Regions from separate parts of the Pseudoalteromonas sp. LC2018020214 genome, predicted to be linked through region 1. Evidence: predicted binding sites of a transcription regulator. Region 1 holds the regulator's gene; the other holds the start of a gene.
What was found. The regulator FliA, encoded in region 1, starts transcription of late flagellar genes. The targets are predictions, from matches to a motif close to CTAAAGNTNNNNNNNNNNNNGCCGATA.
Positions count from the first base shown of each region.

Region 1 (3,427 bases):
TTGTCCTTTACCGTGCAGCTCATCAAGTAAGCTTTCAAATTCGTCTTCAGTGATTTCATCTATTTCAGCATCGCTAACCGAAGGCGCTCCGCTAAATAGTTCATCAAATGCAAACGGATCTTCATCATCAGCTACCGGTGTATCCACCACTTCATTATGAGGTTGTTCAACCTCTGTTTGTGAAGAGGCTTCAGTGGCTTCGGCTTCTGTTGGAGGTAGACCTAAGATATGAAGAGTATGAAGTAATTCAGGATCTGCAGGTTCAGGCTTGTCTCTGTTTTGGATAGTCGCAAACATCTCATTAATGGTGTCTAGTGCTTGTAAAATAACATCCATTAACTCTGAGTTGACTGTTCGCACGCCTTGACGTAGTAAATCAAATACGTTTTCAGCACCGTGACAAGCATCTACAAGTTCTGTCATAGCTAAAAAGCCTGCACCACCTTTTACAGTATGAAAACCTCTAAATATAGCGTTTAGTAACTCGGTATCTTCTGGATTATTTTCCAGCTCAACTAACTGTTCAGATAAAAGCTCTAGGATTTCTCCAGCCTCTACAAGAAAGTCTTGTAAAATATCTTCATCGACTTCAAACATGCAGTTACTCTCCTCTTAGAAGCCCAAACTTGATAAAAGATCATCAACTTCATCTTGATCAGATACAACATCATTACGCGATTCTTTATCAATAATAGGGCCTTCAGGACCTGCTAAAGTTTGTGTGGCAACTGGTTCTTTTATTTTTTGTTGTTCTACTTTATTCGCGGTGCTGTTACTGTCGTCTTGTTCAGCAAACGCAGTTAAAAGATGAAGTAAACTTTCTTCTACTTCCCTAACAAGTTCAATAACACGGCGAATAACTTGACCTGTTAAGTCTTGATAGTCTTGAGCCATTAGTACATTTGTCATTAAGCTTTGAAGCTCATCAGTCTTATGATGAGAGTTGTTCATAAACTTATCGATGCTATGGCAAAGTTGCTTAAACTCACCAAGCTCAATCTCGCGGCTCATTAAACGATCCCATGTCGGTTTGATATGAGATATTTCGTCCGCTAACTGTTGGGCTATAGGAAGACTCGCTTCCACTGCATCCATTGTTTTATTAGCCGCATTTTCTGTCATTTCTATAACATAATTAAGCCGCTTTTTAGCATCTGGAATCGCATCTGTAGTTATGTCACTTAAGCGAGTATCAAGCTCAAAACTTTTAAGAGCTTCGTGAAGTTGACGAGTCAACTTTCCAACTTCAGCAAATAATTCAGACTGCTCTTTAGAAGCAGCCTCTAAAATCAACTGATTTGCTTTGTCTTGCTCATCATTTTCTAAAAAAACAACGAGCTGACGAGCTTGTTCTAACGTTATTTGAGGCGCAGCTGGTGCTGGCATAAGCCTCTCCCCCATCATTAGCCTAAGCGTTCAAATACTTTTTCTAATTTAGTTTTTAATGTTCCAGCCGTAAATGGCTTAACAATATAACCATTCACGCCAGCTTGCGCCGCAGCTATTATTTGTTCTTTTTTAGCTTCTGCCGTTACCATTAATACAGGGATATGTTTTAACTTCTCGTCTGCACGTATTGCTCTTAAAAGATCAATACCCTGCATTCCAGGCATATTCCAATCCGTAACTACAAAATCAAACACTTGATTTTGCAACATAGGCAAAGCTGTAGACCCATCATCAGCTTCTTGAACGTTAGTGAAACCTAAGTCACGTAACAGGTTTTTTATAATGCGTCTCATCGTTGAAAAATCATCAACTACAAGAATTTTCATGTTTTTATCCAAAACATCCCCCAGTGAGGTATTAACCTTTGTTTACTTACTACTAATTTATCCAGTCATTGATTTTAGCTTTAAGCTTAATCATCGCCTGACCATGTATCTGACTTACACGCGATTCACTTACATCGAGTATATGTCCTATTTCTTTTAAATTCATTTCATCGTTGTAGTACAAAGAAAGCACCATTGCATCACGCTCTGGTAATGACTTAATTGCACTTAGCAAAGACTCATTAAACCTATCATTTTTAACATTATTAAAAGGTTTATCTTGTGCTAAATCTTGGCCTACAGGAGTAATAACATCCTCATCTACACCAAGGTCTTCAATGCCTAATATTTTACTCGTATTCGCATCATTTAAAATATGATGGTACTCATTGAGCGAAATTTCAAGTTTTTCAGCAACTTCTATGTCCGTTGGTTCGCGGTTCAGACTACTTTCGAGCTCAGTAATTGCTTCTGCAACTTGCCTGTTTTTACGGTGAACTGAACGAGGAGCCCAATCACCACGGCGCATTTCATCAAGCATAGCACCGCGAATACGAATACCGGCAAAAGTTTCAAAGCTTGCGCCTTTTGTTGCATCAAAGTTTTTCGAAGCTTCTATTAAACCTATCATTCCTGATTGAATTAAATCATCAAGTTGAACGCTAGGTGGTAATCGAGCAATTAGATGACATGCCACTTTTTTAACAAGTGATGCATGCTTCTCAACAATCACATTTAAATTTTGTGTTGATTGATATCCCATAGCTCTATTCACCAGTGTTGTCATAATTAACCGTTTACTAGTTTCTCAATGAAAAACTCTAAATGCCCAGATGGTTGGTTGGGTATTGGCCATTTAACTGCTTTTGTTGCCAGCGTTTTAAACGCAAGAGCGGCTGGCGAATTTGGAAAGAGCTCTACTATTACTTTTTGACGACGTGTTGCTTTGCGCATATTTTCATCATAAGGAACCGTTGCTACTAGTTCCATTGATACATCTAAAAAGCGGTCGGTAACTTTAGATAGCTTTGCAAACAATTCAGTGCCTTCACGCATACTGCGCACCATATTGGCAACAATTTTAAATTTATAAACGCCGTGCTCACGACTTAATACTTTAATAAGTGCGTAAGCGTCGGTGATTGATGTAGGCTCATCGCATACAACAACCATTACATCTTGCGCTGCACGCGAGAAGCTCAGTACCATGTCTGAAATACCAGCAGCTGTATCTACAATTAAAATATCAAATTCGGTATTCAATTCGCTAAACGCACGAATTAGCCCAGCATGCTCAGATGGTGATAATTCAACCATACTTTGCGAACCCGATGTAGCGGGTACAATTTTAATTCCTGCAGGGCCTTCAACTAAAATTTCATCAAGCTCACATTCACCAGACAAGACGTGTGACAAGTTACGCTCTACACGTAAACCAAGCATCACATCACAGTTTGCTAAACCCAAGTCAGCATCCAGCACTAATACTCGATTACCTTGCTGCCCAAGTGCAATAGCTGTATTTAGAGAAACATTTGTTTTCCCTACTCCACCTTTACCACCGGTTACAGCGATAACTTTTACGCCGTTGTTATTGTTTTGACTCATTTTGCGCAGGCCGCTTGCTTGATCTAATACTGTGTTAATCATAC
Region 1 covers NZ_CP066804.1:1,071,971-1,075,397, reverse strand. Annotated here, with positions in the region: gene JG479_RS04635 (chemotaxis protein CheA) at 1-597, opposite strand, end outside; gene JG479_RS04630 (protein phosphatase CheZ) at 613-1,386, opposite strand; gene cheY (chemotaxis response regulator CheY) at 1,404-1,787, opposite strand; gene JG479_RS04620 (RNA polymerase sigma factor FliA) at 1,828-2,538, opposite strand; gene JG479_RS04615 (MinD/ParA family ATP-binding protein) at 2,565-3,425, opposite strand; gene flhF (flagellar biosynthesis protein FlhF) at 3,418-3,427, opposite strand, start outside.

Region 2 (3,427 bases), 1.8 Mb from region 1:
ACTTATATTTTTTATTCACGGGCATTCCATTACATATGTTAAGGAAATGTACTGTAAGCTAAAATGATGAAATTGCCAAGATGCTTAGGCAATTAAGTACCCTAAATTAAAACAAAAAGTAGTGAGATATAATACCAAGCAATAGCTTAACGTACATCAATAGGCGCTGACTCTTTTGCTTTACCTTGTAATATAGATATTTCTACTCGGCGATTCCTGCGGCGATCTTCATTTGAATCGTTTGGAACAAGTGGACGGGTATCAGCCCGACCCACTACCATCATGCGGTTTTTATCAAACCCTTGCACCGTTTGCAGCTCGCTTGCGACTGCTACGGCACGCTTTGATGATAAGTCCCAGTTGTTAATATATAACTCATTCGACACCTGAAAATCATCTGTATGGCCAGATACAGTTATTTCGCCAGGTACATCTTTTAACAGTACACCAATATCTTGAATTATGGGTTTAAACTTAGGTTGTAAAAATGCACTACCCGAAGGAAATGAACCATTCTCTCGAATACGAATAATTATTTGCTGCCCTAAAGATTCAAGCTCAATTGCACCATCTATTATTTGCTTTTCAAGCTGCTGCGCGATTTTTTTTACGAGCTCGTTAGTTTGTTCCTGATCGGCCGCTGAAGTTGCTTGCTCTGACGATTGCTCTTGAGAAGTACTACGAGATTCGCCACCACGTTTGTCCCCGCGCTGTTCTTGCCTGCCGCCAGCTGAGCTTTCATCTCCAGCCTGAAACTCTAACATTTGTTGAGTCATTTCTACTGTTTGTTGTTGAATAGTTTCTATTGGAGTGGGTTCTGGTTTGCCTGGGGTAAACTCCATAGCAATAACAGAGGTACCTTTAGGGATATCTTTTACTTCAATTTTATTCTGCACACCAAAAGCAAACTTCATAGAGCCCGCAATTTGTTTAAACTTAAGTACATCCATTTCTGAAAACGCAAGCAAGAGTACAAAAAAGCACATTAACAGTGACATTAAATCGGCAAATGTTCCCATCCATGCTGGTAGGCCTGGTGGTGGGCATTTGCACTCTTGATCAGACATAATTACTCCTCGGTATCTACTTTGCGTTTAGATTCAGCTAAGTAATTTTTCAAAATACCTTCGATTACTTTTGGATTTTGGCCATCTTGTATACCTAAAATAGCATCTAAAATTAAACGCTGATTCATAGCCTCTTCGTCTTTACGCAGTTCAAGTTTTACCTGAATAGGAATTGCCACAACATTGGCTAAAAACGCACCATATAAAGTTGTTAAAAGCGCTACCGCCATTGCCGGGCCAATTGCTTTTGGGTCATCCATGTTAGATAACATTGCAACTAAGCCAATTAGAGTACCAATCATTCCCATTGCTGGTGCAATATCGGCTAATGACTTAAATAAGCCTGCGCCCATTTCATGTCGAGTAGTGGTTAAAGAGATATCTTTTTGAAGTGTGGCGCGAACAACATCTGCGTCATGGCCATCAACAAGCATGTCGACGCCTTTGCGCATAAATGGATTCGGGATTTCAGCTTCTTCGAGTGCTAAAAACCCCCCTTTACGAGCTGAATCAGCAAGTTCTACTGCTTTTTCAATAAGTTCTTCTGGCGTTTCTATTTTAAACATAAACGCTTTAGCAACAACTTTACCTATACCCAAAAACTGCGACATGGTGAAATTTGATAAAACAATGAAAAGTGAACCACCAAATACAATTACACTAGAAGGAGCATCGGCAAACATAGCCATTTCACCGCTACTACTCATAAACATAGACATGACAATTAAGCCAATTGCGCCTAGGATCCCGATTATGGTTGCTAAATCCACATTTCCTCCAGAAGTTTCATGCTTAATGGCCTTATCATAAACTTTTATTATTAACTGCTTATCGGCAACATATTGAATTGCTTAAGCCATTTTTATAAATAAACATAAAAAGCAGCCTTTAGCACTATTTTAGATCAAGTTATAAGGGCTACCTAATTATCAATTGATTTATTAAACTAACAGACCGCTATTAAGGCTTTATTAATACACTTGAAATATAATTTAACGTTATAAAGGTAAAAAACCAATATCATCCTTTGACCTAGTTTAGCATTCCCCCTAAAATTGACCCCTAAATTTATTATGTAAGCTGAAATAAAGATGGCGACTAAAAAACCTGAAAACTTAAGTTTCGAACAAGCACTAGAAGAATTATCTACAATCGTTAGTGACATGGAACAAGGTGACTTATCGCTTGAGCAATCGTTAAAGCAATTTGAGCGTGGAATTGCATTAGCAAGTGCTTCATCAGGTAAATTACAGCAAGCAGAACAAAAAGTATCAATTTTGATGGGGAATGGCGAAAAGTCAGTTCTTACGAATTTTGATAATGATATGGAATAGCTGTGAGCATAAATAATTATATCGAACGTGCTCAAAAAGATGTAGTAGCGACCTTACAGCAGCATTTTAAACAGCCTCTCGATACTGAAGAAACGGTAAAGAACGCCACCCAGTATGGATTATTTAATGGCGGTAAAAGATTACGTCCATTTTTAGTTTATGCCACAGGTAAAATGCTCGGTGCAAACCAGCAAGACTTACATGTACTTGCTGCTGCAATTGAGTGTATCCATAGCTATTCGCTAGTTCATGATGATTTGCCTGCTATGGACGATGACGACTTACGCCGTGGCCGCCCTACTTGCCATATAGAATTTGGCGAGGCAAATGCAATTTTAGCCGGTGATGCCCTACAAACACTCGCCTTTGAGCTTATTGCGAATCACAAATTTACATGCTCGTCGCAAACACAAGTAAAAATGATTGCTACGCTTGCCCACGCATCAGGCCTTGAGGGCATGGTAGGCGGACAAGGTCTTGACATAGCAGCAACAGATAAAGTAATTACCGTACAAGAGCTTGAGCGAATACATAAGCTAAAAACAGGAGCTTTAATTAATTGTGCAATTACACTTGGTGCACTGTGCAGTGAAAAGGCAGATCAACAAACCTTAGAAAATTTAAGCATTTTTGGGTATGCTATAGGGCTGGCGTTTCAAGTACACGACGACATTTTAGATGTTGAAGGCGATACGGTTACTTTAGGTAAACCACAAGGCTCCGATATTGCCGCGAATAAAGCGACATATCCGGCGTTATTAGGTATGCTAGGCGCTAAAGAAAAGGCGCAAAATTTAATACAACAAGCCCATGAAGCGTTGGCAAATATAGATGCTGACACAACACTTCTTGCGTCGCTAGCAAATTACCTAATTGAGCGTGACCACTAATTTTTGCTCATACGTATTGCAATTAGCACTGACATTATTACTCAACATTAATTATTCGTAAAAGCTTTGAATAAATTAATGTTAGCGAAGGATATATATAAAACCATGACACTTGATAGTAGCAAGTATCCATTAC
Region 2 covers NZ_CP066804.1:2,880,102-2,883,528, forward strand. Annotated here, with positions in the region: gene JG479_RS12790 (flagellar motor protein MotB) at 147-1,067, opposite strand; gene pomA (flagellar motor protein PomA) at 1,070-1,837, opposite strand; gene JG479_RS12800 (exodeoxyribonuclease VII small subunit) at 2,159-2,401, shown strand; gene ispA ((2E,6E)-farnesyl diphosphate synthase) at 2,404-3,291, shown strand; gene dxs (1-deoxy-D-xylulose-5-phosphate synthase) at 3,397-3,427, shown strand, end outside.
Region 2: the regulator FliA is predicted to act here: its motif matches at 1,897-1,923, upstream of pomA (flagellar motor protein PomA).